DNA from 2 places in the Alloactinosynnema sp. L-07 genome. Region 1 is predicted to be linked to the other one. Evidence: riboswitches for the same ligand, from Rfam matches in the RefSeq annotation. Region 1 holds a riboswitch; the other holds the start of a gene.
What was found. Region 1 has a riboswitch for thiamine pyrophosphate ahead of thiC (phosphomethylpyrimidine synthase ThiC). Riboswitches for the same ligand answer to the same signal wherever they lie in the genome.
Positions count from the first base shown of each region.

Region 2: linked by a shared signal. The riboswitch ahead of BN1701_RS30910 (thiamine ABC transporter substrate binding subunit) and the one ahead of thiC (phosphomethylpyrimidine synthase ThiC) in region 1 are both predicted to bind thiamine pyrophosphate.

Region 1 is NZ_LN850107.1:6,367,216-6,378,267, reverse strand. It holds gene glp (gephyrin-like molybdotransferase Glp) at 1-886, shown strand, start outside; gene BN1701_RS29120 (phosphatidylserine decarboxylase) at 1,171-1,890, shown strand; gene pssA (CDP-diacylglycerol--serine O-phosphatidyltransferase) at 1,890-2,861, shown strand; gene BN1701_RS29110 (AAA family ATPase) at 3,041-5,311, shown strand; gene BN1701_RS29105 (SSI family serine proteinase inhibitor) at 5,358-5,747, opposite strand; gene BN1701_RS29100 (LytR C-terminal domain-containing protein) at 6,066-6,680, opposite strand; gene BN1701_RS29095 (DUF3263 domain-containing protein) at 6,677-6,991, opposite strand; gene BN1701_RS29090 (peptide deformylase) at 7,147-7,722, shown strand; gene BN1701_RS29085 (LysE family translocator) at 7,941-8,543, shown strand; gene BN1701_RS29080 (hypothetical protein) at 8,540-9,181, opposite strand; TPP riboswitch at 9,247-9,376, shown strand; gene thiC (phosphomethylpyrimidine synthase ThiC) at 9,368-11,023, shown strand; gene thiD (bifunctional hydroxymethylpyrimidine kinase/phosphomethylpyrimidine kinase) at 11,037-11,052, shown strand, end outside.
Region 2 is NZ_LN850107.1:6,752,795-6,763,846, forward strand. It holds gene BN1701_RS30895 (alkaline phosphatase PhoX) at 1-571, shown strand, start outside; gene BN1701_RS30900 (tyrosinase family oxidase copper chaperone) at 621-968, opposite strand; gene BN1701_RS30905 (4a-hydroxytetrahydrobiopterin dehydratase) at 1,048-1,356, opposite strand; TPP riboswitch at 1,391-1,499, shown strand; gene BN1701_RS30910 (thiamine ABC transporter substrate binding subunit) at 1,523-2,554, shown strand; gene BN1701_RS30915 (ABC transporter permease) at 2,623-4,236, shown strand; gene BN1701_RS30920 (ABC transporter ATP-binding protein) at 4,233-5,240, shown strand; gene BN1701_RS30925 (ABC transporter permease) at 5,224-6,099, opposite strand; gene BN1701_RS30930 (ABC transporter ATP-binding protein) at 6,437-7,438, opposite strand; gene BN1701_RS30935 (sigma-E factor regulatory protein RseB domain-containing protein) at 7,459-8,535, opposite strand; gene BN1701_RS30940 (response regulator transcription factor) at 8,679-9,404, shown strand; gene BN1701_RS30945 (cell wall metabolism sensor histidine kinase WalK) at 9,401-10,732, shown strand; gene BN1701_RS38375 ((deoxy)nucleoside triphosphate pyrophosphohydrolase) at 10,729-11,052, shown strand, end outside.

The sequences.
Region 1 (11,052 bases):
GGGCGCCGACGCGGTCGTCCAGGTCGAGCTGACCGACGCCGGGACCGAGAACGTGCTGGTCAACGCGGCCGTGCCCGCGGGCAGGCACGTGCGGCGGGCGGGTGAGGACGTGGTCGCGGGCGACACCGTGCTGCGCGCGGGGACCGTGCTCGGGCCGCCGCAGCTGGGGCTGGCCGCCGCGGTCGGGCTGGGCACGCTGCCGGTGCGCAGGCCGCCGCGGGTGCTGGTGCTGTCGACCGGCTCGGAGCTGGTCGCGGCGGGCGAGCCGCTGCCGCCGGGACACATCTACGAGTCCAACAGCGTGCTGATCGCCGCCGCCGTCCGGGAGATCGGCGGCGTGGCGACGGTGCTGCGGTTCGTGCCGGACGACGTCGAGAAGTTCCGGGCGGTCATCGCCGAGCACGCCGCGGGCGCGGACCTGCTGGTGACCTCGGGCGGGGTGAGCGCGGGGGCGTACGAGGTGGTCAAGGACGCGCTGAGCGGGAATGGGGTGGAGTTCGTCAGGGTGGCGATCCAGCCGGGCGGGCCGCAGGGCTTCGGCGTGGTCGACGGACTGCCGGTGCTCACCCTGCCCGGCAACCCGGTGAGCGCGGCGCTGTCGTTCGAGCTGTTCGTCCGGCCCGCGCTGCTGGGCGCGCTCGGCCACCGGGTCGTGGACCGGCCGCGGGCCAAGGCGCGCAGCACGGCGGCGATGTCCTCGCCGGAGGGCCGCACGCAGTACCGGCGGGGCCGCCACGACGACGGGATGGTCGAGGTGGTGCCGGTCGGCGGGCCGGGGTCGCACCTGCTGTCGTCGTTCGCCGCGTCCAACTGCCTGATCGAGATCCCGGTCGGGGTCGCCGAGGTGGCCCTGGGCGCCGAGGTCGACCTGATCCTGCTCGACTGAAATCGTTGAAATGTAGGAATGTTGAACAGTTCTACAAGCCTACGATCGACATCCGCTGTATTCGAGAACGGTGGGTAACCGACCACTCACCGACCTCGTTGATCGGATGGGACGCGAGCGAGTAGTATCGAGGTGCTCCACAACGGGGCATCCGACCGGCCTGTGCGCCGTCGGGGGGCGTACAGACTGGTCGGATGCCCCGTGTTCACGCTCATGGTCAGGCCGGTTCGCGACTGGCGTAGCGTGTGGGCAAATCCGGCCCACTCGCGAGGACCAGCCACCTGATGAGCGACCCGTCGCAGCCTTCCTCTTCCCCCGTGCAGCACGCGATCGAGCTGACGAAGAGCATCGTCCCGCCGATCCACCCCGGCGGCCGCCCGTTCGTCTTCGGCGCGGTCGGCGCGACGCTGGTCGTGCGCCTGCTCTCGCGTCGCGCGGGCGTGCTCGTCGCGGTGTTCACCGCCTGGCTGGCGTGGTTCTTCCGCGAGCCCAAGCGGGTCACCCCGCAGCGCCCCGGCATCGCCGTGGCCCCGGCCGACGGCACGGTGTCGCACGTCATCGAGGCCGTCCCGCCAGCCGAGCTGGGCCTTGGCGACACCCCGATGCTGCGGATCAGCACGTTCCTGTCGGTCTTCGACGTGCACGTCCAGCGCGCCCCCGCCACCGGCCAGATCGTGCGCGCCCTGCACAAGGAAGGCGAGTTCCTTTCCGCCGACCTCGACAAGGCCAGCGAGGTCAACGAGCGCAACAGCCTGCACCTGCGCACCGCCGACGGCCACGACCTCGCCGTCGTGCAGATCGCGGGCCTGGTGGCGCGCCGGATCATCTGCCAGGTCGCCGACGGCGACAAGGTCACCGCGGGTGCGACGTACGGCCTGATCCGCTTCGGCTCCCGGGTCGACCTGTACGTGCCCGCGGGCAGCCGCGTGCTGGTCGAGGCCGGTCAGCGCACAATCGGCGGCGAGACCGTGCTGGCCGAGCTCGCCTCATCCTCGGAGAACTGATGGCACCCGCGTCACCCGGCGTCCGCCTGCTCCCGAACGCGCTGACCGTCCTGGCGATGTGCGCCGGACTCTCGGCGGTCCAGTTCGCGCTGCGCGGACAACTGGCGGCGACCATCGCCGCCATCGGCGTCGCGGCGATCCTCGACAGCCTCGACGGCCGCATCGCCCGCCTGCTCGACGCCACCTCCAAGATGGGCGCCGAGCTGGACTCGCTGGCCGACGCGATCTCCTTCGGCGTGGCGCCCGCGCTGGTCCTCTATGTGTGGAAGTTCCCGAACAACCGCTTCGGCTGGATCATCGCGCTGATCTTCGCGGTGTGCATGATCCTGCGCCTGGCCCGCTTCAACACCCTGCTCGACGACACCGAGCAGCCGCCGTACGCCAAGGAGTTCTTCGTCGGCGTGCCCGCCCCCGCCGGTGGCCTGCTCGCGCTGCTGCCGCTGATCCTCACCATCGAGTACGGCGACCACGGTGCTTGGTGGCAGTCCCGTTGGGCTGTCGCTATCTGGGCCGTAGCCGTCGCTGCGCTGCTGATCAGCCGGATCCCGACACTGTCGGTGAAGTCGGTCCGGGTCCCCCCGCGCGCCATCGCCCCGCTGCTGGTCGGCGTCGGCCTGCTGGCCGCGGCGGTGATCACGTATCCGATGATCGCTCTGGCGACCGCGCTGGTCATCTATCTGCTCCACATCCCGTATGCGGCGCGGCGCAAGCACTGGCTGGCCAACCACCCGGAAGCCTGGGACATCCCGCCGAGCGAACGCCGGGCGATCAAGCGCGAACACGGGTCCCGTCGCCTCGGCCTGCGTCCGGTCCCGCTCTACAAGGTCGCGGGCGCGGCCCGTCGCGCGGTGCGTCTCCCCAACCGCAACGGCGACCGCGACCACCCGGTGACGCCTGAGCCGCGGGTCGCCGGACCCGTCCGGCGACGATCGTGGCGCCGGACCGGACTTCGCCGCGAGAACCGGCCCTAGTGGTGTGTCCATGAGCGTTGTCGGGCTATCGGCGGATCCAGGTTTCCGGTGGGCGTGCCGCCGGAATGCCGCTCGTACTGGGTGTACTTGGGCGTTTCGGCGGTGCGGCCAGCGGGAAGCTGGGCCGTCGAGAGCCCGGCAACGCTCATGGACACACCACTAGCCCATAAGGTGTCAGCGTGGGATCACAGATCACGTTGACTGCCCGATTGACGCCCTCCGCGCTGGACACTCGTCGGGGGGTTGTTCGGTTGCATCGGGAGGTGCTCGATGCTCTTGGGCTGCGGCAGTGGGACGCTGTCCAGCTCACTGGGGCGCGGGTCAGTGCGGCGCTCGCGGCTGAGGCCGGTGGGCCGACCGGGGTGATCCTTCTTGATGACGTCACCATGTCCAATATCGGTGTCACCGAGGGCTCTGAGGTTGTGGTGTCCCCTGTGGAGGTCGCGCCCGCCCGCTCGGTGACCGTCGCGGGGTCCCGGCTGGCCACCACCTCCCTTACCCCCGAGACCGTCCGGCTGGCCCTGGTCGGCAAGGTCCTGACCGTGGGCGACGCGGTCTCGCTGTTGCCGCAGGATCTCTCCCCGCCGCCCGGATCCGACGTTTCGGCTGTGCGCGGCAAGTTGTCTCGCGCGATCGGGACGACATGGACCAACGAACTTCTCACGGTGACCGCCACCGATCCCGCAGGCGCGGCCACCGTCCACCCGTCCACTGTGGTCGGTTGGCGCGACGGGCCGCGCACTGGTGATAGGCCCGTCCGCGCGACCGGGCAGGCCGCCCAGGCCGCCCCATCGGGTCAGGGCGTCCAGGTCACGGCCCAGTCGACGCGGGCGGGCGTGGAGTCGGTGGGCGTGGCGGAGCCCGAGCAGGCGCCGGTTCCGATCGCGGATCTCGTCGGTGCTGGTGAGGTCGCGCGCACGCTGGGCGAATGGTTCGAGCTGGCGTTCACCCGGCCGGAGCTGCTGGCCAAGCTCGGTGCCGCGCCCCGGCTCGGGGTGTTGGTGACCGGGCCGGAAGGTGTCGGCAAGTCCACGCTGGTCCGTGCGGTGGCCCACACGCAGAAGGCCGCCGTGGTCGAACTCGTCGGCCCCACGGTCGCGGTCCTGGAAGCCAACACGACGGCGGCCAGGGTCGAGGAGGCCATCGCGGCGGTTCGTGCGCATGCCGACGCGGGGACCCCGGTGGTCCTGCTGATCGCCGACCTCGACGCACTGCTCCCCGCGACCGCGCCGCCGCCGGTGGCGACCGTGGTGCTCGACTCGCTGCGTGCGGCGGTCAAGATTCCCCGCGTCGCCCTGGTCGCGACCACCGCGCACCCGGAGGCGGTCGACCCGCGGGTGCGCGGTGTCGAGTTGATCGACCGGGAACTCAGCCTGCCCCTGCCCGACGGCAAGACCCGCACCGAGTTGCTGCGGGTGCTGTTCCGCGACGTACCCGTGGTGTCCGATGTGGACTTCGGTGCGGTGGCGGAGCGCACTCCCGGCTTCGTCGCCGCCGACCTCATCGCGCTGCGCCGTGAGTCGGCCATCCGTGCGGCGCTGCGGCACCAGGATGGCGACCCGCGCATCGAGTCCGAGGACCTGTTCGGCGCCTTGGACACGGTGCGGCCGACGTCGATGTCGACTTCGGACACCCTGCGGACCGGCGGCATCAGCCTCGATGATGTCGGCGACATGGCCGAGACCAAGCAGGCGCTCACCGAGGCGGTCCTGTGGCCGCTGCGCTACCCGGACTCCTTCGCCCGCCTCGGCGTCGCCCCGCCGCGCGGCGTGCTGCTGTACGGCCCGCCCGGCGGCGGCAAGACGTTCCTGGTCCGCGCGATGGCGGGCACCGGCCAGCTCAACGTGCTGTCGGTCAAGGGCGCCGAACTGATGGACAAGTGGGTCGGCGAGTCCGAACGCGCCGTGCGCGACCTGTTCCGCCGCGCCGCCGAGGCAGCCCCCGCCTTGATCTTCCTCGACGAGATCGACGCGCTCGCACCCCGCCGCGGCCAGTCGTCGGACTCCGGCGTCTCCGACCGCGTCGTCGCCGCCCTGCTCACCGAGTTGGACGGCGTGGAACCACTGCGCGACGTGGTGGTGATCGGCGCGACGAACCGCCCGGAACTGGTCGACCCGGCCCTGCTGCGCCCCGGCAGGCTGGAGCGGCTGATCTACGTCCCACCACCGGACGCCGATGCCCGCGCCGCCATCCTCAAGGCCACCGCCCGCAACACCCCGCTGGCCCCGGACGTGGACCTGGACGAGTACGCCAAGGAACTCGACGGCTACTCCGCGGCCGACTGCACTGCCCTGATCCGCGAAGCGGCCCTCACCGCCATGCGCGAGAGCATGGACGCGGCCGAGGTGACCGCGGCGCACCTGGCCGCGGCCCGGGCGGCGGTCGGTCCCTCACTCGACCCGGCGCAGGTCGCCGCGTTGGCGGCCTACGCCGAGACACGAGGATCCTGAACCGGGCGGAGGGCCGGGGTCTCCGGCCCTCCGCCGTGGTACTAGCTCAGATCGCGAACACCGAGCCAGTCGTGTTGGCGAACACGCACGGGTTGCCGTAGGTCCGGCTGAAGGACTTGTAGCGACCGTTCCAGTAGCCGCGCGCGGTCACCGTCACCGGGTCGTACTGCATGCTGCACATGCGGTCGGGGTTGACGTTGAGCGCGGCGAAGTCGCCGCCGACCGCCGAAAGCTGGCCGCACGCGGTGGCCGCGCTGCGGTGGTCACCCGTGGCGGGGTTGCACTTCAGGGTGCCGTAGTCGGTCGCCTGGCCGTTGTACTGGACGGTCATCCGGAACGAGGCGGTGTCAGCGGTGGTCGCCGCCGACGCCGCGGGGGCCGTCGCGGCCATTGCCGCACCCGCGACAAACACGCCAACGAGAATCTTGCGCAACATGGTAAAGCCTTTCTTCGCCCTTTCGGCCGTGATCGACGGCCGATATTTCGAAGGCTAGAACATGCCGCATGCGCGGGAATTCGCGGGTTTACCACTTCTTTTAACACATAACAATTGTCGGGTCGCCGTGGGCCGAATGGATCAACAGTAGAAACGGCGGGCGAACGGCGCTGAACTGCGAAGACCGCTGATCGACCGCGCTTCCTTTAGGCGTGGCAAGGCGTATCGCGACAGCACTGAAAGGAAGTGCTGTTCTTTGCCCAACTGACCCGTCGGCCTTTATAACGAATCAGAATCAGACTTGGCCGAGCCGCTGACCTATTTGTCGACCGACGGCGAGCGGTAGTCCCTGGTGACGATGAGGATCAGCCCGGGACTGGCGTCCTTGAGCCCTTCAAACCGCTCCTCGGCGCGGATTCCGAACACCTTGGCCAGTTCCTTCGCCGCGGCTTCCTCTTCGGTGCCGGGCCGGTAGTAGACCGTCGTGGTCGGGATCTTGCCCTGCGGATAGTTCGACGCCTCGGCGACCTGCCAGCCGTGCGCGGCCAAGTCCTCGGCGGCCTTGGCCGCGAGCCCGGTCTCGAGGCTGTTGTTGTAGACCCGCACCGGCTGGTCCCGAGTGGACGGACGCGTCTCGGGCGGCGCGGCCGTCGCCGTGGTCGCGACGGGCGCGGTGGTCGTGGTGGTGGCCGTCGTCGGCGCGGCGCTCGTGGCGGACGTGGGCGCCGAGGTCTCCGAGGACCCCGCGGTCCCGGTTGCCGGGGCGACGGTGGTCGTCACCGGCGGGGCCGACGACGGGTTCTGGTTCGCCGCGCTGTCGCCGTTGCCGCCGAGCAGCGTGATGACGCCGATCACCGTCGCGACCGCGGCCACGCCGATCAGGGCGAGACCCGCGACCTTGCCTGGGCGGACGGCGGAAGGATCTGTGGTCATCGCTGTTCCATTCCCAACCTGCTCCTGGAGCGGGCATTCAGCCGAGTGCCCCGCATCCGGCGCAGTCGCTTCACCAGCATCGGTTCCACGGCCAGCGCTTCCGGCTTCTCGATCAGCTCGTTGAGGATCTGGTAGTACCGGGTGCTCGACAGGTCGAAGATCTCGCGGATCGCCTGCTCCTTGGAGCCCGCCGCCTTCCACCACTGCTTCTCGAAGGCGAGCATCGTGTGATCCCGCTCACTGAGTCCGCCCGAGGGCTTCGGTTGCGTCGGCTGCGCGTCGGGCAGCTTGGGCATCTCAGCGGCGTTCATCTGGCTCCTTCGCCTCGTCTTGGCTGGCGAATCCGTGCTCCCGCACCGGAATCACACAGGTGTGATCCTCAAGCGCCATTACACCACGTCACCACCGGATGTGATCGTCATGTCCACGGCGCGTCCGACAACCCGCGTATAACTACCCTGCCCATATGACAGTTCACCCGATCCGGATCGTCGGCGACCCGGTCCTGCACAACCCGACCACGCCGGTCGACCGCTTCGACGGCGAACTCAAGACCCTGGTCGAAGACATGTTCGACACGATGGCCGCGGCCAACGGCGTTGGTCTCGCCGCCAACCAGATCGGCGTGGCCCTGCGGGTCTTCGTCTACGACTGCCCCGACGACGAAGGCGTGCGCCACCGCGGCACCGTCGTCAACCCGGTCCTGGAGACCTCCGGCATCCCCGAGGGCATGCCCGATCCCGACGACGACTTCGAGGGCTGCCTCTCAGTCCCGGGCGAGTCGTTCCCCACCGGCCGCGCCACGTGGGCCAAGGTCACCGGCCAGGACGTCGACGGCGCTCCGATCGAGGTCGATGGCACGGGCTTCTTCGCGCGCTGCCTGCAGCACGAGACCGACCACCTCGACGGCCTGCTCTACCTCAACCGCCTTGTCGGCCGCAACGCCCGCGAGTCCAAGCGGATGCTCAAGGCCAACCAGTGGGGCAAGCCCGGCCTGTCCTGGGACCCGAGCACCACCGAGGACCCCTTCGCCGACGACTAGGGCGTGTCCTGTGGATCATGGTGGGTGGGATTCGTGATCCGCTTGGTTCCTGGGCGTGCCGCGGGGACGGTCGCGTACTGGTTGTCCGTGGCCGTTCCCGCGGTGCGCCCAGGGGCCAAGCGGGCGCGGATACCGCCCGCCATGATCCGCAGGACATGCCCTAATCCTCCCCGGATAACCGGTGGCGATCAGCGTGACCGCTGTCGCACCATTCGGCGGTGACCTGGTCCAGCTTCCTCGCCTTCCTGCTCGCCTCGTTCGTCCTGGCCATGGTGCCGGGCGTGGGTACCGCGATGCTGCTCAAGCAGTCGATCCGCGGCGGCCGCCGGGGCGCGCTGGCGACGGTGGCGGGCATGGAGGTCGGCGTCGCGGTTTGGGCGGTGGCGGCAGGGCTGGGTCTCTCGGTCCTGCTGGTCGCCTCCGAGATCGCCTATCAGGTGCTGCGGATCATCGGGGTCGCCGTGCTGGTCTGGTTCGGGGCCAAGGCTCTGTTCGGCAAGCCCGACCACGCCGTCGACGACGTCCCGACCAGCGGTTCCGGGTTCCGCGCGGGGCTGCTGGTCAACCTGGCCAACCCCAAGCTGGCCGTGTTCGCCATCTCGTTCCTGCCGCAGTTCGTCTCCCCCGGCGCGGCGCGGTGGGTGTTGCTCGCGCTCGCCGGGTTGTGGGTGGTGATCGACACCGTCTGGTACCTGATGGTGGTCGCGCTGCTCGGGCGGGTCATGCGGTGGCTCAAGCGCACCGAGGTCCGCACGCGGCTGGAGCGGTTCTCCGGGGCCGTGCTGATCGCGCTCGGCATCCGGTTGGCGCTGGAGTCCTAAGCCGGCGCGCGCCAAGGTAAGTCGGGGAGCGCGGCCATGTCGGCGAAGGACTGGCTCGTCGACAGCTCCTCGGTCCGCCCGGCCAGCAGGTAGGTCCGCACGCGCTGGGCCTGGGCCTGCGACACGGGTTCGCCGGTCATCAGGAACGGCAGGGACAGCCGCCAGTAGGCCACCTGGTTGTCGCGCCTGCGGTGGGCGGCGCGCAAACCCGCCACGGTGACGCGCAGGGCGTGTTCGTTGTGGGTCATCGAGGTGGGCATCGCCGCGTAGTCCCAGGCCCAGCGGGACTGGTCGGCGCCCGCGCACCGCAGGCAGCCGGTGTCGCCGGTGCCCAGTTCGGCCCGGCAGGTCGGGCACACGGTCAGCCGCATGGCCCAGTCGGTGCAGGTCCACGGGTAGGCGCCCGGTTCGGCGCTGAACACCCGCGCCACCAGGTCACGTTCCTCCGGCTCGCCCGAGACCACGCCCTCGGCGTCGAGCAGGGCGGCCCAGTCGGCCAGCCAGTAGGCGTCGACGCGGTCGGCGCAGGACGTGCACGTCGGGTAGCCCCGGCCGACCAGCTCGGCGCACGCCGGGCAGGGAACGGCCGCGTGGGGACGGCCCAGGCGGCGGGCGCCCGGCGGGTACGGCTGCACCATGGTCAACAGGTTAGTGCTCGGTTGGCTTTGGCGCGTCCGCCGGCTAGGGTGCGAAGGACAACTGCACACCGCACCGCGGGAGCTCGCGCCATGGCGGGCTGAGAGGGCGGCTGGTGTCCATTCCTGGGACCCGGCGCCGCCGACCGATGAACCTGACCGGGTAATGCCGGCGTAGGGAGGATTTTCGTGACCGCTCTTGACGACCGCTCCGTGCGGCCCACCGTGACCACCGGTCCCATCATCGGGTCGCACAAGGTCTACCGCGAGACCGCCGACGGTCTGCGCATCCCCATCCGGCGGGTCGACCTCACCAACGGTGAGCACGTCGACCTGTACGACACCTCGGGCCCGTACACCGACGACACCGCCGCCATCGATGTCCACACTGGACTGCCGAGGCTGCGGGAGAGCTGGATCGCCGAGCGTGAGCCGGTGAACGGCGCGGTGACCCAGCTGGCCTACGCCAAGGCCGGGATCATCACCAAGGAGATGCGGTTCTGCGCCGAGCGTGAGGGCCTGAGCGCGGAGTTCGTGCGCGACGAGGTCGCCATCGGCCGCGCGGTCATCCCGGTCAACCGGTGCCACCCGGAGTCCGAGCCCGCGATCATCGGCAAGAAATTCCTTGTCAAGATCAACGCGAACATCGGCAACTCGGCGGTGTCGTCGTCGATCGAGGACGAGGTCGACAAGATGGTGTGGGCCTCCCGCTGGGGCGCCGACACGATCATGGACCTGTCCACCGGCAAGCGCATCCACGAGACCCGCGAGTGGATCATGCGCAACTCGCCGGTCCCGATCGGCACCGTGCCGATCTACCAGGCGCTGGAGAAGGTCGACGGCGACCCGACGAAGCTGTCGTGGGAGGTCTACCGCGACACCGTGCTCGAACAGTGCGAGCAGGGCGTCGACTACATGACCGTGCACGCGGGCGTGCTGCTGCGCTACGTGCCGCTCACCGCCAAGCGCGTCACCGGCATCGTCTCGCGCGGCGGGTCGATCATGGCAGCGTGGTGCCTGGCCCACCACAAGGAAAGCTTCCTCTACACGCACTTCGAGGAACTCTGCGACATCCTGCGCGCCTACGACGTCACCTTCTCCCTCGGTGACGGCCTGCGGCCGGGCTCGATCGCCGACGCCAACGACGAGGCCCAGTTCGCCGAGCTGCGCACCCTCGGGGAACTGACCCACATCGCCCGCGCCAAGGACGTGCAGGTGATGATCGAGGGCCCCGGCCACGTGCCGATGCACAAGATCGCCGAGAACGTGCGACTCGAAGAGGAACTGTGCGGCGAGGCGCCGTTCTACACCCTCGGTCCACTCGCGACGGACATCGCGCCCGGCTACGACCACATCACCTCGGCCATCGGCGCCGCGCAGATCGGCTGGCTGGGCACCGCGATGCTCTGCTACGTCACCCCCAAGGAACACCTGGGCCTGCCCAACCGCGACGACGTCAAGGTCGGCGTGATCACCTACAAGATCGCCGCGCACTCGGCCGACCTGGCCAAGGGCCACCCCCGGGCCCAGGAACGCGACGACGCGCTGTCCCAGGCGCGCTTCGAGTTCCGCTGGGAGGACCAGTTCAACCTCTCGCTCGACCCGGACACCGCGCGCTCGTTCCACGACGAGACACTGCCCGCGAGCCCAGCCAAGACCGCGCACTTCTGCTCGATGTGCGGGCCGAAGTTCTGCTCGATGAAGATCACCCAGGATGTGCGGAAGTACGCCGAGGAGCACGGCCTGTCCTCTGTGGAGGCTATCGAGGCGGGCATGTCGGAGATGTCGACGGAATTCGTCGAACAGGGCAAGAAGGTCTATCTCCCGGTCGTCGACAAGTCTTGAGAAGGATGCCGCTGTGCTAACTCCAGCAA
Region 2 (11,052 bases), 390 kb from region 1:
CCGGTTCCGGCCGACCACCTGGGGCAACCTGACCAGCGGCACCCTGGAGGTCATGAAGGGCACCAACTCCCAGACCAGCGGCTCGGTCACCTGGGGCGTCGTGCCTGACCCCGACGGCAGCCCCACCGCCACCCGCAACCAGGTCTCCGGCGCCAAGCGGTTCAACGGCGGCGAGGGCTGCGTGTACGCGGCTGGGACCTGCTGGTTCACCACCAAGGGCGACAACCGGGTGTGGGCGTACGACGCGAACACCTCGACCATCGAACTGGCCTACGACGACTCGCTCGTGGTCGGCGGCGGCGCTCCGCTGACCGGTGTCGACAACATCACCCGGGCGGGCAGCGGTGACCTGTACGTCGCCGAGGACGGCGGCAACCTGGAGATCTGCCTCATCACGCCGGACGACATCGTCGCGGTGTTCCTGCGGGTGACCGGGCAGTCCAGCTCGGAGATCACCGGCCCGGCGTTCACCCCGAACGGTCAGCGCCTGTACTTCTCGTCGCAGCGTGGCACGTCGGGCAGCAGCAGCGGCGGCATCACCTATGAGGTCACCGGTCCGTTCCGGAGCTGAGTGAACCAGGCGCGGCGCCCGTCCGGACGGGCGCCGCGCCTGACTCGGATTACGGCCTGAACGGCGCCAGTTCGCCGTCCGGTCCCAGCGTGTCCACCGCGTTCCGCGCGGTGTCCTTCAGGGTGGGCGTGACGTCGTAGGCGTTGATGACACTGAGGTAGCCCATGTCGCCTTCGAGCTTGTCGACGCCGAGCTCGCGCCCGTTGATGAAGACGGTGTAGCGGACCCAGCCCGGCTCGGACTGGCAGCGGTCGATGATGTGGATCGTCTTGCCCTCGTACCGCTCGGCGAAGAACGACGGCGTGCAGGTGGCCGTCTGGGGTGCGGCCATGGCGGCCGCCGGGGTGAGCGCGCAAGCCGCAACGGCCAGCGCGGCACCCGCGAGGAGAGTGCGCATGGTGTGCCTTTCAGGTGAGTCGCAGGGAAGGTGATCACCTGATTCCATATGTACCAGACGGTCGGCGCCCGCGCCCGCGTCAGCGTCCGTCCGGCCCCCGCACCGTGTCGACCACGCCGTCGATCTCCTCGGCCATGGTCACGTCCAAGGCGGTGACGCCGCCCGCGGAGTGGGTGCTGCACCGGAAGGTCAGGGTGCGCCACCGGATGTCGATGTCGGGGTGGTGGTTGTCGTTCTCCGCGATCTCGGCGATCCGGTTGACGACCTGGATGGCCTGCGGGAACCCGTCGAACTCGACGACCCGCACCAGGGCGCCGTCCTTGAGCTTCCAGTCCGGCAGCGTGCCGAGCGCGACGCCGATGTCCTTGTCACTGAGCAGTTCAGGCATGACCCCAATACTGGCCGCTCGGCCAGGCGTACGCTCGTCACGCCACGGGAGTCCGCCTAGGCGGGCTGAGAGGAGGGGCGTGCCCTCGACCGTCCGCACCTGATCCGGGTCATGCCGGCGCAGGAAGGTCCTCGTGGTGCGTCCACGCCCCGAGGAGGAACGATCCATGCGCAAGTTCGTCGCCATCGCGGCCGCGGTTCTCATGACCGCGAGCTGTTCGTTGTTCGGCTCTGAGGAGTCGGGCGGTGACGGCAAGGTCGTCCTGGTCACCCACGACTCGTTCGAGTTCGACCAGGCCGTGTTCGACAAGTTCAAGACCGACACCGGCATCACCATCGAGGTGCGCAAGAGCGGCGACGCCGGCGCGCTGACCAACCAGCTGGTGCTCACCAAGTCCAGCCCGCTCGGCGACATCGCCTTCGGGGTGGACAACACCTTCGCCTCCCGCGCGCTCACCGAGGGTGTCTTCGCCGAGTACCGCAGCCCCGAGGCCGACAAGGGTCCGCAGCGGTTCGCCATCGACGACACCGGCAGGCTGACCGCGGTCGACACCGGCGACGTGTGCGTCAACGTCGACCCGGCCGGGCTCACCGCGCGCGGGCTTACCGCGCCCGCCACGTTCGAGGACCTTGCCGACCCCAAGTTCAAGGACCTGCTGGTCGTGGAGGATCCGGCGACCAGTTCGCCGGGGCTGGCGTTCCTGCTGGCCACCGTGGCGCAGTACGGCCAGAAGGACTGGGTCGGCTACTGGAACCGGCTCAAGGCCAACGGCGTGAAGGTCGTGGCGGGCTGGGAGGAGGCCTACACCCAGGAGTTCTCCGGCTCGTCCGGCAAGGGCCCGCGGCCGCTGGTGGTCTCGTACGCGTCGTCGCCGTCGGCTGAGGTCGACGAGGCGGGCAAACCGCGCACGGCGGCGCTGCTGGACACCTGCTTCCGCCAGGTCGAGTACGCGGGCGTGCTGGCCGGGGCGAAGAACACCGACGGCGCGCGCAAGGTGCTCGACCTGCTGCTCTCGGAGTCCTTCCAGGCCAAGGTGCCCGAGAAGATGTATGTCTACCCGGCCCGCGACGGCGTGGCGCTGCCCGCGGCGTGGGCGGCCGCGCCCGCGCCGCAGAGCCCGGCGACGATGGCCGCCGCCGACATCCAGGCGAACCGGGAGCGGTGGATCGAGCAGTGGCGCACGGCCGTCCGGGGCTGAGTCCGCGGTCGACCCGGCGGCGGGCACCAGCCCGCCGCCAGTCGCGGGAGGCGACCGGACCCCGCGGCATCGGCGCGGCCGCCCGCCGTCCACCCCAGGGCACGGGAGCGCTGCTCGCGGCGTTGGTGCCGTTGGGGTTCCTGGCGGTCTTCTTCCTGTGGCCGGTGGCCGCGATCGTCCAGCGGGGTCTGTCCTCCGGCGGTGTCGGCCGGGTTCTGGCCGCGGCCGACACCTGGTCGCTGGTGCTGTTCACCCTGGCCCAGGCCGCGGCGTCGACGCTGGTCGCGGTCATCGCCGCGCTGCCGGTGGCATTCCTGCTTGCCCGCTGCGCGCTGCCGGGGATGGCGGTGGTCCGCGCGGTGATCCTGGTGCCGTTCGTGCTGCCGACAGTGGTGGTGGGATTGGCTTTCCGGTCGCTGCTGCCAGACGGCGGCGTGCTCGCGATCGTGCTGGCGAACGCCTTCTTCAACGTCGCCGTCGTCGCCCGCACCGTGTCGGGCCTTTGGGCGCACCTCGACCGCCGGGCCGAGGACGCGGCCCGGTCGCTGGGCGCCTCGCCGCTGCGGGCGTTCGTCTCGGTGACCCTGCCCGCGCTGCGGCCTGCGATCGGCTCGTCGGCGGCGGTGGTCTTTCTCTTCTGTGCCACCAGTTTCGGTGTCGTCCTGCTGCTGGGTGGGGCCCGCTACCGAACGCTGGAGACCGAGATCTACCTGCGCACGGTCGAATTGCTCGATCTGTCCGGTGCGGCGGCGCTGTCGCTGATCCAGGTGACCGCCGTGGTCGCGGTGCTGGTCCTCGCGGCCGTGGCGCGGCGGCGCCGGGAGACGGCGATGACGCTACGCCCGCGAACCGAGACCGCCCGTCGGCCACGGGGCCGTGAGTGGGGGGTGGTCGCGGGCGCCTACGCGGTGGTGGCGGCCCTGCTGGTTCCCATTCTCGCGTTGGTCCTGCGCTCAGTGTCCACTGAGGATGGTTGGGGCTTGGACGGATACCGCGCGTTGTCCGGCACCGGGTTCCGCGGTTCTCTGCAGGTCTCCGGCATCGATGCCGCTGTGAATTCGCTGAGCGCCGCGTTCGACGCCACACTGCTGGCGCTGGGACTTGGCGTCACCGCGGCGGTCGTGCTCGTGTCGCTGAGCCGCGGCCGGGCGCGGCCCGCGGTGGTCGACACGCTCGACACCGCGCTGATGGTGCCGCTGGGCGTGTCGGCGGTGACCGTCGGGTTCGGCTACCTGATCACCCTTGACGCCCTGCCCGGCGATCTGCGCACGTCATCCGCGCTGGTGCCGCTGGCCCAGGCGCTTGTGGTGACACCGCTGGTGATCCGCATGCTGCTCCCGGTGCTGCGCTCGATCGACCAGCGGCTGCGGCAGGCCGCCGCGTCGCTCGGCGCGAGCCCGTGGCGGGTCTGGCGTGAGATCGACATCCCGCTCGCGGGCCGGTCCCTGCTCGCGGCGGCGGCGTTCGGCTTCGTGGTCGCCCTTGGCGAGTTCGGCGCGACGAGTTTCCTGGCCCGCCCCGACACCGCGACACTGCCGGTGGTGATCGGGCGCCTGATCTCGCGTCCAGGGGAGTTGAACAACCAGATGGCCTACGCGGCGTGCACGCTGCTGATGGTGGTGACCGTCGCGGCGGTGCTGCTGGTCGAACGCCTGCGGGTCCAGTCGGTGGGGGAATTCTGATGCTGCGGGTCGAGGGTGTGGACGTCCACTATGGAGCACTGCTCGCGGTGTCCGATGTGGACATCGAGGTGGACGACGGTGAAGTGGTCGCGCTGTTGGGGCCCTCAGGCTGCGGCAAGTCCACGTTGCTGCGGGCCATCGCCGGGCTGGAGCCGATGTCGTTCGGCAAGGTCACCTGGGACGACGCGGACCTGGCAGGCGTCCCGGTGCACCGGCGCGGCTTCGGCCTGGTCTTCCAGGACGGCCAGCTGTTCCCGCACCGCGACGTGGCCGCCAACGTCGCCTTCGGCCTGCGCATGCGGGGTGATCACGAGCCGGGCCGAGTCGCCGAGCTGCTGGAACTGGTCGGCCTGGCAGGCTGCGAACGGCGGCGGGTGACCGAGTTGTCCGGCGGCGAGCAGCAGCGGGTCGCGCTGGCCAGGGCGCTGGCCCCGCGGCCCCGGCTGCTGCTGCTCGATGAGCCGCTGTCGGCGCTGGACCGCGTACTGCGCGAGCAATTGGCCATGGATCTGGCCCGAGTGCTGCGGATCGAGGGGAGTACCGCGATCGTCGTCACCCACGACCACGACGAGGCGTTCACCCTCGCCGACCGGGTCGCGGTCATGCGCGCGGGCCGGATCGTCCAAACAGGACGGCCGGATCAGGTGTGGCGTGAGCCCGCCGACGAGGAGACCGCGAGGTTCCTCGGCTGCGAGCTGGTCGTCGATGGCGAGGTCGACGCGGGGGTCCTGACCTGCGGGTTCGGCATCGCGGCCGTGCCGTGGGCACCCGAGGGGCCCGCCCGCGTCGGGCTGCGGCCCTCGGCGCTGCGGGTGGGGGAGGGGCCGACCGAGGGCACCGTCGCGGCCCGCGTGCACCGCCGCGACCATGTGCGCCTCCTGGTCGATACCCCGGCCCGCCAGGTGAACGCCGTCGCCGGAATCGCGGACGCGCCGGACGTGGGGGACACGGTCCGGCTTGTCCTCGACCCCGACGGGATCGCCGTGCTCAGCCGTCGCGGCTGAGCATCCGCGACAGCGCCAGGGAGTAGCCGATCACGATATAGCAGCCCGCCCGCAGCACGCCCTCCAACAGGGTGCCGGTGGGCAGCGGGTCGCGGATGACCTCCGGGATGCTCTCCCAGCTCGTGGTCATCAGGACCGGGTCGAGCCAGTCCAGCGCCGGGATCGCGCTGAGCACACCCGACAGGATGACCACGCCGAGGGACACCACGACGACGATCAGCGGGTGCTCGGTCCACGCCGACACGGCCAGCGCGATCGCGGCCAGCGCCCAGACCTGCACCGTCACCAGCAGCACGGTCAGCAGGATCCGGCCGAGGGCGTCGATGACGGGCAGGGAAGTGCCCGACATGGTCAGCATGCCGTCGCCGCCGAGCAGGATCACGCCCGCGATCGTGCCTGTGACCGCCATCAGCAGGACTACCAGGAGCGAGACGGTGGCCACGCCGAACGCCTTGACGGCGAGTACGCGCGTCCTGCTTACCGGGGCGAGCAGTAGTGATCGGAGTGTCCCGCTGGCCGTTTCGCCTGCGAGGGCGTCGGCGGCGAGCATGGCGCCGGTCAGGGGGAGGAGCATGTTGAGGGCGAGGATGAGGGCGAAGACGGGGAGCAGTAGGCCGTTGCCGTCGACGAGCGCGGCGATGCCGTCGCCTACTGGGTCGCCGCTTTCTCCGTCTGCGGCGATGGCTATGCCGATGCCTGCGATGACGGGGACTAGGGCCAGTAGGCCGATCATGATCAGGGTGCGGGGTCGGCGCAGGATCATGCGTAGTTCGGAGCGGAGCAGGCGGATCAGGGGGGCCTTGCGGGCTTGGGGCCGCTGGATCTCGCCGGTGCCCAGGTCGGCGGTGATGGCGGTCATGAGGTGGCCTCCGTGGTCTGCGACTCGCTTGCGCTGTGGGCTTGGTTGAGTGGAGCCGCGCTTTGGTAGTGCTTGGGGAGCGTGCGCACCATCGGGTGAAGCTGGGCGATCACGCTGTGCCTGGGGCCCCTACGACGGCCCCTGTGGGGAAAAAGCGTGGGCGGAAAGGCACCCCACACGCCAGGCAGCTTAGGGGCCGTCGTCCCCCCAGACACAGCGGGATCGCCGAGCTTCACCCGATGCTGCTCTGGTGCGGGGTGCGGCTTTGCTGTGGGGGAGTTTGGCCACGCCGGGTGGGTGTGGGGCCTGATCTGCGCCCTGTGGGTGAGGGTTGCCGTCATCGGGCTTCCTCTGCGATGGGGAACTCGAATTCGGCGAGGTCGTTGTCGGGGTCTTGGGATCCTGCGCCGTTTTCGGTCAGGCGGGCGAAGAGGTCTTCCAGGCCGGTGCGGTCCCTGCGGACTTCGTAGATCGGGACTCCGGCCTGGACCAGCGTCTCGACGACCACTGGTGGTGTCGTGGCGGTGAGGTCGGCGCGGACGCCGTCGGGGACGGCGCGGGCTGGGATTCGGTTGTCGCGTAGGGCGTCCACGGCTCGGGTGATGTCCGGGGTGGTGACGAGCAGGCCCGCGTTGCCCGAGTCGAGCAGGTCGGCGAGTTCGCCCTGGGCCACGACGGTGCCCTGGTTGAGCACCGCTACGTGGGTGCAGGTCGCCTCGACCTCGGAGAGTAGGTGGGAGGAGACCAGGACGGTGGTCCCGGCGGCGTGCAGGTCGGCGATCACGGCGCGGACCTCGCGGGTGCCTGCCGGGTCGAGACCGTTCGTCGGTTCGTCGAGGATGACGAAGCGGCGGGGGACCAGCAGGGCGGCGGCCAGGCCGAGGCGCTGCTTCATGCCGAGCGAGTAGCCCCGGTAACGGCGGTTGGCGGCACCTGCCAGGCCGACGCGCTCCAGTGACTCGGAGACCGCCGTGGCGATGCGGTTGGTGCCCAGGTGCGGTTCCACAGCGGCCATGCGCAGCAGGTTCTCGCGGCCGGAGAGGAACGAGTGGAAGCCGGGGCTCTCGACCAGCGCGCCAACCTCGGGCAGCGCGAGCGCCGCGCCGTCGGGGAGGGTGTGGCCGAGCAGTTCGACCTCGCCCGCGGTGGGCATGACCAGGCCGAGCAGCATCCGGATGGTGGTGGTCTTGCCGGAGCCGTTGGGGCCGAGCATCCCCAACACCGCGCCCATCGGGACGTCCAGATCGACATTGTCTACCGCGACCGTGCCGCGGTAGACCTTGCGCAATCCGCGCGTCCGGGCGGCGAGCGGGATGGCCGCGGCGTCGGCCGCGACCATCCCAAGCTCGGAACCGCCGGTCACTTCTGTCCCAGCGCGTCGATGAGCACCTGCTGCGGCACGGCGCCAAGTGCGGCGCGGCCGTCCGTCGTCACCAGCGCGGTGCCGACCTTGGTGGAGATGACGTACCCGGTGCCAAACGGACCCGAGACCTCCTTGCCGATCTGCTTGAGGAAGGTCGTGGCGTCCATTTCGCCGCCGCCGCCGCGCGGGTTCGGCGCCTTCGACTGCAGCGCCTCGGCCGGGATCTTGCCTACGAGCACGGTGTCCCAGCCCTCGCCGACGGTCTTCGGGTCGAACTGGGCGAACATGTCGTCCTGCTCGGCCTTCGACGGCTTGTGGTCGCCCGCCTTCTCCTCCACGACCTTCACCCCGGCGGGCGGGGCGTACTGGAAGAGGCCCGGGTCCTGCGCGCCGGTGCTGAACTCGGTGAAGCCGATCTTCACCGCGGGCGTGGCCTGGCCGTTGGCCAGCACTTCGAGCCGCAGCGGGAGCCGCGTTTCGGAGTCGACCGCGATGCGGACCTCGCGCAGCAGCGTGCGCTCGGTCGGCTTCGGGGTGAGGACCAGCTGGTAGACCGGCCGGTCGGCGACACGGGCGGTGCCGTCGACGGTGACCGTGCTGTCCTTGCCCATCAGGCCGACGAACTCGCGCGCGGCGGTGGCCGGGTCGGCCAGCGTCTCGGCGCCCTTCTTCTCGTGCTCACCGTCGGCGAGCTTGGTCACGGTGCGGTCGGCCGAGTTCCAGATCCAGGTCGTGCTGCCGTCGCGGACCACGGTGCGCTCGGCGTCGCCGTTGTCGATCGACAGCCGCGCCCGGCCCTGGCCGTCGGTGTAGACGTGGGCGGCTTCGCCGCTCGCGCCGGTCGTCGGCAGGCCCGGGATCGGGATGCCGAGGTCGCTGCTGAACTCGACCGCGCCGGACATCGCCGGGATCTGGCTGGTCAGGACCGACTGGACCAGCGCCTCCGCGGTGATGTCGGGCAGCGCGGGCGGCGCCGTGCCCGCCCCCGCGGGCGTCGCCAGCAGGACCAGCCCGACCACGCCGGTGGCCGTTCCAGCCGCCGCGACGGTCAGTGCCGTCCGTTTCCTGTTCATGCTCTACTCCCCTGTTCGGGTTCACGTTCCCGCACCACTGAGAGTGCACCCGCCGAGCTGAGATGGCGCTGAGAGCGCGACCCACGCTGAGAACGCGCTGAGAGTGACCGCGCGAATCGGGCTCGGGCGGCCATGATGGCAGGGTGAAACCTCGCGTGCTGGTGGTCGACGACGAACTCGGTGTGCGCCGGGCGCTGCAGCGCGGGCTCACCGCGGAAGGCATGGACGTGGTGGTGGCCGCCGACGGCCCCAGCGCCCTGCGGATCGCGCTGACCGGGACTTTCGACGTCATCCTGCTCGACATCATGCTGCCCGGCCTCTCCGGCTACCGGGTGCTGGAACACCTGCGCAAAGAGGGTGTCAGTACGCCGGTCCTGCTGGTCTCGGCCAAGGACGGCGAGGTCGACCAGGCCGACGGGCTCGACCTCGGCGCCGACGGCTACCTGGTCAAGCCGTTCTCCTTCGTGGTGCTGGTCGCCCAGGTCCGGGCCGTGCTGCGGCGGACCGCCGAGGAGGGGTCGGGCCGCAACAAGGTGCGGTTGGGCGACCTCGTGGTCGACCGGGGGATGCGCGAGGTCCGGTTCCGGGGCGAGTTGGTGTCGCTGAGCCCGCGCGAGTTCGCGGTGCTGGACGTGCTGGCGGGCCGGGCGGGCGCGGTGGTCACCAAGGACGACCTGCTGCGCGCGGTCTGGGGCGACGAACAGGCCGCCACCCGCAACGCCGTCGAGGTCTACGTCGGATACCTGCGCCGCAAACTCGACGCCGCGGGCGCCGACGGCATCGTGCGCACGGTCCGCGGCCACGGCTACCTGGCGTCCACGACCGAGATCGACGAGGTGCTCGACCCCGCGGGCACCCGGCCGCGGTGAGAAGGCTGCGCGCGCTGTGGCTGCGGCGCACCATGCGGTTCCGGGTCACCACGGTCACCACGGTCGTGACGCTGGCGGTGCTGATCGGCATGGCCGTCGTCAGCAGCGGGATGATCGGGCCGCTGCTGGTCCGCTCGGCCGACGCCGAGCTGTCCGCGTCGCTGGACGCGGCCACCGAGCGGGTCCGGGCCGGGCTGGCGCCCTTCGCGCCGTCGCCGAACATCCAGGTCCGGGTGCTCGACACGGCGGGCGAGCCGGTCGACGGTGGCGGGGCGATCGACCTCGGGCCGCAGGACATCCGCGTGCTCAAGGCGGGCACGCCGGTCCTGCGCGCGCAGGACGCGCCGCCCGCGCGCTGGTTGGGCACCGTGGTCAGCGCGCCGGACGGGACGCAGCGGCTGGTGGTGACCGGCACCGGCATCGTCGGCTACGCCGCCGCCCACGGGGAGGCGCTGAACTGGCTGGTGATCGCCGCGCTGCTGGTCGCGGTGGCCGTGGCGGGCTCGACCTGGCTGGCCGTGCGGTCGTCGCTGCGGCCGGTCGAGCGGATGCGGGTCGCCGCGGGACGGCTCACCACCGGGCGCAGGCTGCCGCTGCCGGAGGCGCACGACGAACTCCGCTCGCTGGCAGGCGCCCTCAACGCCCTGCTCGCCCGCCGCGACGAGGCCACTGACCGCCTGCGCCGCTTCACCGGCGACGCCGCCCACGAACTGCGGTCGCCGGTCGCCTCGATCCGCGTGCAGGCCGAGGTCGCGGTGACCCACCCGGACCCGGACCTGTCCCAGGAGGTCCTCGCCGACGTCGTGCGCGAGTCCGAACGGCTGTCCGCGCTGGTCGACGGCCTGCTGGCGCTGGCCCGCGCGGACGCGGGCGAGGTGCCCGCCGCCGAGGCCATCGACCTGGTGATCGCCACGAAGGACGCGGTCGGCCGCTGCCAGGACAGCGGCCCGACCATCCAGGTCCACCTGCCCCCCGCGCCGTGCTGGGCCTTCGCCGCACCGTCCGAAGTGGACTTGGTGCTGGACAACCTGCTCCGCAACGCCGTCCGCCACGCCCGAGCCCGGGTGACGGTCACGGTCATGGCGTCGAGCAAGACAGTTCGCTTGGTAGTGGACGACGACGGCCATGGCATAGCCGAGGAACACCGTGCGCGCGTGTTCGACCGGTTCTACCGAATCCAGGACGACCGGGCGCGCAGCAGCGGGGGAACGGGACTGGGCCTGGCACTGGTCGCCGAGGTCGTCCGACGCCGAGGCGGCGCGGTGCGGGTGAGCGATTCGCCGGAGGGCGGGGCCCGGTTCCAGGTGGTCTGGCGGGTCGCCCGATGAGCCGCGCGCTGTCGGCGGCACTGGGGGACGAGCGCGTGCTCGACCCGTCGCGGCCCGGCCTGGTCGGGGTCGGCGACGAGATCCGGGTAGGCCGCTCCCGCCAACGAATCACCGCCCTCGGCGTCGACGGCGTGCGGCTCGCCCACATCGGCGGCCCGTCACTTTCCCAGCGGGCTTGGACAAACGCCCTGGACCGTGCCGTCGCCCGCGCCGCCGAGTTGGCCGAGGCGAAGGTCGTCGTGGGCGCCGCCATCGTTCGGGATGGCAGGCTGCTGGCCCAACAGCGGGCGTATCCGGCCGCCACAGCGGGACTGTGGGAG